Regions from separate parts of the Streptomyces sp. Ag109_O5-10 genome, predicted to be linked through region 1. Evidence: riboswitches for the same ligand, from Rfam matches in the RefSeq annotation. Region 1 holds a riboswitch; each other region holds the start of a gene.
What was found. A riboswitch is a leader RNA that binds a small molecule or an ion and turns the genes downstream of it on or off. The one in region 1 is predicted to bind cyclic di-AMP.

Region 1 (2,192 bases):
GCCGTCGTCGCCGTGGTCATCGGCGCCTTCCGGGAGGCCGCCGAGCAGGAGGCCACGCTGGAGGCGGTGGCCGGCCGGCTGGAGCGGGCGCTGGCCCGCGAGGGCGCCCGGCGCGGCGGCGCCGACGCCCACGAGGGGTTCACCACCGCCGTACTCGCCGAACTCCCGCACGGCGACGGCACGCTCCGGCTCGTCAACCGTGGTCATCCGCCACCCCTGCTGCTGCACGGCGACGGCGAGGTGCGCCCGATACGGGCGCCGGAGGCCGCGCTGCCGCTCGGGCTGGGCGAGCTGGAGGCGTGGCCCGACCGGGCGGCCGAGCACGCGTTCCCGAGTGGGGCCACGCTGCTGTTGCACACCGACGGCCTCTCCGAGGCGCGGGACGCGCACGGCCGCTTCTACGATCCGCAGCGGCGGCTGACCGGCCGCGCCGCCACCGCCCCCGGCGCCCTGGTGGCCCGGCTCGCGGCCGAGGTGCGCCGGCACACCGGGGGCGCCATGACCGACGACATGGCGCTGCTCGCGGTACGGCGGCCCTGAACGGCGGGCGGTCACGGTCGGTGTCCGGACGACCGCCCTGCGCATGACAACTGAGTCACCATCAAAACCTGTGTGACTCCTGAGCTGAGCAGCGCGCACCGTCGACTCGACCGGTTTCGACCGGTCATGGCAGGTAAGTCCGAGCTTTGAAAGCTTAATGATCAAGACGAACTGCTTGGAATCTGATAGCCGGGTCTATTAACGTTCGATAACGCAGCGCGGTCGTCCCAGCCGTCACCCGCGACGGCTCCGTGCGCACGCGCCGAATCCCGCAAGGGAACCGGGGAACCACCACCTTGGGGTGAATCGCACGGCTACCGCCGGGTACGAAACGGCCGGTATACGCGCGTAGGAGACCTTCCCGCTCCGAACCCGTCAGCTAACCCGGTAGGCAGCGGAAGGAAAGGAGTGCGCCCGCGTGGCGTCCAACCCGCCTGCTCCGACAGCCCCGTTCGTGCCCAGCCAGCGCCGGCCCGAGACCTTCGCCTACGGCGGCTACCGCACCGACGAGGGCCCCTTCGAGGAGTGGAACCCCACCGAGGAGTCCCTCTCCGCGGCCCGCGGCCGGCACCGGGTCGCCAAGCAGAAGGGCGGCGGCCTCGCCCGCAGCTCCACGGTTCTCGGCGTCGGCGTCATAGCCGCCGTCGGCGCGGGCGGCATGGCCAGCGCCAACACCGGCAAGCCGCCGGTCTCCATCTCGCTGCCCGACCTGCCCTCCTCCGTCGACGCCCTGCTCGGCGAGGGCAGCGGCCACCAGGCCACCCAGACCGCGCTCAGCAGCGTCACGACGACGAGCGCCACCGACGCGGACTCCTCCTCGTCCGACGCCGGCGAGGCGCTGCGCAGCCGGATCATCGCCCAGGCCGCGCAGCAGCAGAACCAGCTCGACACCAAGGCCAGCGCCAAGGCCGTCGCCGCCGCCGACAGGGCGGTCGCGGACGCCGAGGCCCAGGCGGAGAAGGCTGCCGCCGCCAAGGCCGCCGACGCCAAGGAGAAGGCCGAGGCCTCCGCGAAGCAGAAGGCCGAGCAGGCCCGCCTCGCCGCGCTGGCCAAGCAGTACACGCTGCCCGTCGTCTCGTACACGATCACCGGCACCTTCGGCCAGGCCGGCTCCATGTGGGCCTCCGGCTACCACACCGGCCTCGACTTCGCCGCGCCCACCGGCACGCTGATCAAGGCCGTGCACAGCGGCACGGTCACCGAGGCGGGCTGGGCCGGCTCCTACGGCTACCGCACGATCATCACCCTCGACGACGGCACCGAGCTGTGGTTCTGCCACCAGTCCTCGATCGGCGTCAAGGTCGGCCAGAAGGTCGCCACCGGCGACGTCATCGGCCGGGTGGGCGCCACCGGCAACGTGACCGGCCCGCACCTCCACCTGGAGGTCCACCCGAACGGCCAGGCCACCGCCATCGACCCCATGACCTGGCTGCGCGGCAAGGGCCTCAACCCCTGACCCCGGCCCGGAACGCACCGACCGGCTCCCGGCGGCCCTGACGACAACCCCCGGCGTCAGGGCCGCCGGCGTGCCGACCGCGGATTCCGCTTTTACGAGACCTTCGTAATCGACAGGGATGGGTCCCCGGGCGGCCCGCGTTGAAGTAGGGCATGACTGCTCTTCGCAAACTCGGCTCTTCCGACCTCGAGGTCTT
Region 2 (2,192 bases), 1.0 Mb from region 1:
GAGCCCGCCGGGCCGGTGCCCAGCACCTCGTGGTGACCGGCCGCCCGGCCCCGAGAGTGCGGCCGCTCCTCGACGACCTCGGCTGCACGGGGCTCGCGGTCTGCGGCCAGGGCGCGCAGGTGTACGACGCCGGCGCGCACCGGATGCTGTGGTCGGTCACCCTGGACCGGGAGCTGGCGGAGACCGCCCTCGGGAAGATCGAGGCCGAGGTCGGCCAGGTGTACGCGGCGGTCGACCAGGACGGCGTGGACGGGCTCACGCTCATCGAGCCGGGCTATCTGATGCCCCATCCCACGCTGCCCGCGCTGCGCGTCGCCCGGCGCGACGACCTGTGGTGCGCGCCGATCAGCAAGGTACTGCTGCGCCACCACACCCTCTCCGACGACGAACTGGCGACGATCGCCCGCTCGGTCGTCGGATCACTGGCCACGGTCACCATGTCGGGGCCGGGCACCGTCGAACTGCAGCCGTGCGGCGTGACCAAGGCGACCGGACTCGCGCTGGCCGCCGACCGGCTGGGGCTGACCCCCGGACGGGCCATCGCCTTCGGCGACATGCCCAATGACATCCCGATGTTCGAGTGGGCGGCCCACGGGGTGGCGATGGCCAACGCCCACCCCGAACTCAGGGCTGTGGCCGACGAGATCACCACGTCGAACGAGGACGACGGCATCGCCGTCGTCCTCGAAGGACTCTTCGACTGACGCGAGGCGTCGGTCAGGTCAGTACGCGCCGTTGACGTTGTCGATCGAGCCGTACCGCGCGGCGGCGTAGTTGCAGGCGGCGGTGATGTTCGCGACCGGGTCGTAGATGTCGAACGACGTGCCGTCCACGTGGTAGGCCTTGAACGTCGGGTCGATGACCTGGAGCAGGCCCTTGGACGGGATGCCCTTGGCCGCGTTGGAGTCCCAGAGGTTGATCGCCCGCGGGTTGCCGGAGGACTCGCGCATCAGGTTGCGGTAGATGCCGTTGTAGGTGCCCGGGATCTTCTTCTCCGCCATGATCGCGAGCGACTCGCGGATCCAGCCGTCGAGGTTGTTCGGGTACCCGGCGAGGGTCGTGGAGGCCGTCGTGGTGGTGGAGGAGGCGGCGGACGCGGCCGTCGCCCCGATGAGCGGGAGGGCGAGGACGGCGGCACCGGTGCCGATGACGGCGAGCGTGCGGACGATGTGGTTACGGCGGTGCTGGGGGGCAGCGGGCATGGCGAGGTTCCTCTCCGTCGCCTGCGAGGTGAGCTGTCGGGTTCGGGCCCGGGGAGTTCCCGGCCGTACCGCCCGAAGGCGGTACGACTTCACCCCTAGCCGTTCCGGAACGACGTCTGTTCTGTGACGTCGGCCGCCCGGTCCGGCGACTTACCTGGGTCCCCCGCTCCTGCCATGCGAATGAACTCGTTGATGGGTCACTACGGGCGGCGGCAGGATTCGGCGTCCGCCCGGCGAGCCGGAACGTATGCGAGAGCACATGTCCGAAACAAGAGCCTGATTCATACAAATGCCGATTGACCTTGATCTGTGCCGTATGGGGCGCTTGATCCTTTGCGGTCGCCAATCCTCAACTGGCCCACTGGAAAAGGGAAGGAAGGGTCACCTAACAACCCTTGTGGTGTCGGGGCTCACGTGACCCATTTCACGAAACGGCAATAATGGCAAAGCGGACATTATGGACTATCGGAATCCTCCTTTTCCCGGTTCGGCGGAATACCGTCCAGCTCGCATTGGTTGGAATTGCGCCCCGAGGTGTGCCTATATGGGTGATTGGAGAGATTAGTCCGAATTGATAGATCCTGTGGATTTCTGGCCGATAGGGGGCGGGTGAGGGGGGCGAGTGTCGCCGGTCGGGCTCAATGACGCAGGCGGGGAGGCTGGTTGGGGGCCCGGGCCGGGGTGTGTCGAAGATCGATATGTGCGTGATTCTCATCACGTCGGGGGAAGGGTGTCAGGGGCATCGGGGATCGCCGGTGCGCGTGTCCGTCGTGAGGACGGAACCTCCGCGGCGGTGCGAGTCGTTGACATGACGGCAGCCTGGGCGGGGACCCGGGTGTGCGATGTCCCTGCGGGCCGACGGGGGGAAGGGCGGGCATCCCGTGCGCGCGTAGGGGTGCCGTTCCGTCGGCCGGCGGGATGGCGGTCGGGCAGGCGCGCATACAGGAGTCGCAGGCCGAGGGATGCGGGTCGGCGGAACGCGGAGGTCGT
Region 3 (2,192 bases), 570 kb from region 1:
CCGACCTCGACCTCGACCGTGGGGTTGCCTCGGGAGTCCAGGATTTCCCGGGCTACGACGACGTCGATGGACGGCACGAGCATCTCCTTCTTGGGATGTGACGCTGGTTGTGCGGGGCGCACGCGGGCCTCGTCGGCCCTTGCTCAGCCTTGCGACTAGAGCCTAACCGTCCCGGGGCCGTCGGCCGGCACGACCGACCGGCCCGTGGACACACAGACGGTACTCATTGTTCATGCGCGGAACAAAGGGGGTCCCGATGAAGAACGGGAGAAGAGCGGGTCAAGAGGGGGACGACGGGACGCCGGACGGTGGGGCGGCGGCGCGGCGGGGGCAAAAAGAAACCCCGCTCCGGTGCGTTCGGGGGAAAACGCACCGGAGCGGGGTCCGTGGGGGACGGGGGTGGCCCTCACATGCTCTCCACTATGGGGACCACGGCTGTGGGGGAGCTGTGGTTCGGCTGGGGACCGCTCAGTACTTCCGGCGGCCGCCCGGCGGGCTGCGTCAGGTGCCCTACTTCAGGTGCAGCTGCTGGCCCGGGTAGATGAAGTCGGCGTCCTCGACGATGTCCTTGTTCAGCTTGAACAGCGCCTGCCAGCCGCCCTTGACCTTGTGCTTCTCGGCGATCGAGCTGAGGGTGTCGCCCTTGACGACCTTGTACTCGCCGTCGCCCTTCTTGACCTTCTTGCCGGTCGGGGTGGTGACGGTCTTCTTGGCGGCCGGGCGCTCGGCGGAGCGGGAGGCGGCCTGGGTGTCGGTCGAGCGGGTGCTCGTGCCGGCGCTGCCGCTCGACGAGGAGCTGGAGGAACCGGCGCTGCCGCCGGTGTAGGTGGCACCGGACAGGCCCGTGCCGCAGACCGGCCAGGCGCCCTTGCCCTGGGCGCCGAGGACCTTCTCGGCGATCTGGATCTGCTGCGCCTTGGTGGCCTGGTTGGCCTGCGCGGCGTACTGAGTGCCGCCGTACGCGGCCCAGGTCGAGGCGGAGAACTGCAGACCGCCGTAGTAGCCGTTGCCGGTGTTGATGGCCCAGTTGCCGCCGGACTCGCACTGCGCGACGGCGTCCCACTCGGAGGCGGTGGCGGCGGAGGCGCTGCCGGCCGCCATCAGCGGGGCCGCGACGGCGACGCCGGTGACACCGGCGACAGCGATGGCGCGGACGGCCTTGGACGGACGACGGTGCTTGCCCTTGCCCGAGAACAGCATGGATCGATCCCCTCACCGACGCCTGCGAGGTGAGCTGTCGGGTTCGGGCCGGTTGAGTTGCCCGGCCGCACACCCGTGTGTCGGTGCGCGGCTTCACCCCGAGCCGGATCGGCGGTCTCAACCACCGGTCCCGGCACTTACCTTGGGTCCCCCGCTCCTGCCTACGGCGCATGACGCGACGACTGTTCCCGGACGGCCGCTGGCAGGACTCGGCGTTGCGACGGCCGGGGCTCGTGGTGACGAGCGGCCTCGACCGTAGACAGGCCGTCAGGCGAATTTCAAAGATGATCAGGGCTTCTGAGACTCATCCCACACTTTCACCAAAACGGACATTCAACTCGAAGCGGGTTGTCAACTCCCGCCGCGTTTCGTCCTATTCGGTGCCGAGTTTCAGGGTCTGACCGGGGGTGATGGCATTCGCGTCGGAGCCGATGTCGGCCTTGTTGGCGTCGTAGAGCGCACGCCATCCGCCGTCGAGATCAAGGGAGTCGGCGATGGAGGCCAGAGTGTCGCCGTCACGGACGGTGTAGGTGCCGCCGCCACCGGAGGCGTGCCGGCCGGAGGATGCGGCAGCCTGACCGTTTGTCACGTTTTCGTCCGCCGAGCCGCCGCGGTGCTTGCCGCCGCCACTGAGGGCTCCCGTGTCGACCAGACTCCAAGACCCGCCGGTCTGCCACGATTTGTCCGAGTGGTCGGCCCCGGAGACGACGGGACTCTCGCTGGCCTTCGACGCGCCGGAGCCGGAGTCGGAGTCGGAGTCGGCGGATTCCGACTTGTCCGTCGTGCTGGATTTGCCGGAAGGGTCGGTCTTGGAGTCACCCCCGACGCTTGCACCCGGAGAGGGAGTGGCGGAGTCACTCCCGGAGTCCATGGCGTCCGAAGAGGAGTCCGAACCGGAGGAACCGGAAGAACCAGAGGAAGAGGACGAGTCGGACAGTCCGGCGGACGAGTCCGACGAGTCGGAGGAACCGGACGAACCACTCGAGTCGCCG
Region 4 (2,192 bases), 3.7 Mb from region 1:
CCTCGGTGAAGCTGTCCCCCACCGCCGCGTACGACCCGATCACTGATGCATTGTCACTCTTCGAATCGTCTCCCACGTCGGGCCATGATTCACCTTCGGCTGTGACCTACGCGACCGTAATAAGGGGTTGACGCTCGGTGAGATAAGACACCCTTAAATACTTTGCCAATCTTGGAATAAGTCCCTGACCAGCGGCGTTGACGTGTCGATCCCGAACGGGGCCGCGTGTGGGGCGGCCCCGTCGACACCGGGATATGCGCTCGGGTCAGCCGACGGTGACGCCCTTGGAGCGGAGGTAGGCGACCGGGTTCACGTCCGAGCCGTAGTCGGGGGTGGTGCGGATCTCGAAGTGGAGGTGCGGGCCGGTCACGTTGCCGGTCGCGCCGGAGAGGCCGACCTGCTGGCCCGCGGTCACGGTCTGACCGACCGAGACGGACAGGGCGGAGAGGTGGCCGTACTGCGCGTAGTAGCCGTCGGCCAGGCGGATGACGACCTGGTTGCCGTAGGCGCCGCCCCAGCCGGCCGTGACGACGGTGCCGGTGCCGACGGCCTTGACCGGGGTACCGGTCGGGACGACGAAGTCGACGCCCGTGTGGTAGCCGCTGGACCACATGCTGCCGGCCACGTGGTAGCCGGTGCCGATGGTGCCACCGGTGACCGGGAGGGTGAAGCCAAAGGCGGTCGTGACCGAACCGCCCGAGTTGTTCGAGGTGTGCGAGGCGTCTGAGGACGAAGCCGAGGACGAGGTGGACGACCCCGGGTTCGACTGCGCCTCGGGGCGGGCGCCGGAGTCCGTCGGCGCGGCGTGCCGGCCGCCGAGGGTGAGCTTGAGGCCGGGATGGATCAGCGAGGGATTGCCGCCGACCGCCTGCCGGTTGTCGGCGTAGAGCCGGTGCCAGCCACCGCGGACGTTCTGGTCGCGGGCGATCTTCGAGAGACAGTCGCCGGGCACCACCGTGTAGATCCGCCGCGCGGAATGCACGGCGCCGGAATTCCCTGCGGGGGCCTCCCTCACCGCGGCCCTCTCGACCACGGGAAGCGACTGGGTGGTCTTTTCGGAAAGGGACTGCGTGGTGGCCGCGTGGGCGCCGGTGGCCCCCATGAGCGGCAGAGCCAGCGCGGCGCCACCGGTTCCGGCGACGGCCATCGAGCGGGTGAGACGCTGGGACTTGGGACGGCGGTGCTTACCCTTCGCGGGCATGGCGCATTCCTCTCCTGCGCCTGCGAGGTGAGCTGTCGGGTTCGGGCTGGAGCTGCCCGGCCACACCGGAGGACGTGGCTACACCCCTAGCCGTCCCGGGAACCGGAACAGGCGGTCATACCTGGTGGGTCCCCCGCTCCTGCCGGGCACGGGTGAGTGTGTGTGGGGACTCCGGGCGGCGGCAGGATTCGGCGTTCCGACCGGATGTGCGGCGAACGTAAGCGAGTAGGACGGACATGGACAAGCACCCGGTTCCGGCCGTCCGGTTCCGACTTGATCCATAAAGGGAAATTCCGGTCACCCTCCGTGAATTCCGGCCCCCTGCGGATTTCCAATTCACCTGCGAAATCTCGGGATTACGTGAGCATGACGCGCGACGGACGGTCACGCATATGACGCTCCTCACGCACGTCACACCACGTCCACTTATTCCAGAGCAAGTAATGACGAAGGCACCAAGTCGGGCATATATGTCAGATCCGGCGGAACCGGAAGACTGCCGCATCCAGGTCACCCTTCAGCCCGGTACGCAGTCCGTGGTGCAAGAGCACGGCACCTCGATGCACTTCGCCCGTTTCGCGGCATTCGTACGCAGCGGTCGAGTCGAGCCCCTGCAGCCGCACCGCCGGGGCCGGCTCGCCGTAGCTCTGCGCCTGCAGCCAGGCCAGGACCACGGTCTCGTCGCCGAGCGTGTACTGCACCGCGCTGAGCCCGCCGGCCGGCGGCCGCAGCCGGAACTGGTCGCCACGCTGCACCTGGGGCCGGATCTCCTTGTAGAGCTCCACCCAGTGCCCAGCCTCGGCCAGCTCCTCCTCGGTCCACCGCGAGAGGTCGCCGCCGACCCCGAGCGCCCCGGCCATGGAGCTGACGAACCGGAAACGCAGGCTGCTGACCCGGCCGTTGAGCTGGTGGTTCGGGCTGTCGGTGACCCAGGCCGACATCACCCGGGCGGGGTGGATCTGGCTGAAGCCGTGCTGGATGGCGAGGCGGT

Region 2: another riboswitch for cyclic di-AMP. It lies ahead of BLW82_RS17815 (transglycosylase SLT domain-containing protein); the one in region 1 lies ahead of BLW82_RS22615 (M23 family metallopeptidase).
Region 3: another riboswitch for cyclic di-AMP. It lies ahead of BLW82_RS25260 (LysM peptidoglycan-binding domain-containing protein); the one in region 1 lies ahead of BLW82_RS22615 (M23 family metallopeptidase).
Region 4: another riboswitch for cyclic di-AMP. It lies ahead of BLW82_RS05765 (M23 family metallopeptidase); the one in region 1 lies ahead of BLW82_RS22615 (M23 family metallopeptidase).

What each region holds. Positions count from the first base shown of each region.
Region 1 covers NZ_FNTQ01000001.1:4,933,582-4,935,773, forward strand. The annotation lists gene BLW82_RS22610 (PP2C family protein-serine/threonine phosphatase) at 1-540, shown strand, start outside; cyclic di-AMP (ydaO/yuaA leader) riboswitch at 791-951, shown strand; gene BLW82_RS22615 (M23 family metallopeptidase) at 959-1,996, shown strand; gene BLW82_RS22620 (aldo/keto reductase) at 2,149-2,192, shown strand, end outside.
Region 2 covers NZ_FNTQ01000001.1:3,898,321-3,900,512, reverse strand. The annotation lists gene BLW82_RS17820 (HAD family hydrolase) at 1-704, shown strand, start outside; gene BLW82_RS17815 (transglycosylase SLT domain-containing protein) at 723-1,202, opposite strand; cyclic di-AMP (ydaO/yuaA leader) riboswitch at 1,208-1,404, opposite strand.
Region 3 covers NZ_FNTQ01000001.1:5,506,915-5,509,106, reverse strand. The annotation lists gene eno (phosphopyruvate hydratase) at 1-83, opposite strand, end outside; gene BLW82_RS25260 (LysM peptidoglycan-binding domain-containing protein) at 511-1,200, opposite strand; cyclic di-AMP (ydaO/yuaA leader) riboswitch at 1,205-1,379, opposite strand; gene BLW82_RS25255 (LysM peptidoglycan-binding domain-containing protein) at 1,574-2,192, opposite strand, start outside.
Region 4 covers NZ_FNTQ01000001.1:1,225,228-1,227,419, forward strand. The annotation lists gene BLW82_RS05760 (SGNH/GDSL hydrolase family protein) at 1-43, opposite strand, end outside; gene BLW82_RS05765 (M23 family metallopeptidase) at 266-1,201, opposite strand; cyclic di-AMP (ydaO/yuaA leader) riboswitch at 1,206-1,366, opposite strand; gene BLW82_RS05770 (alpha-galactosidase) at 1,675-2,192, opposite strand, start outside.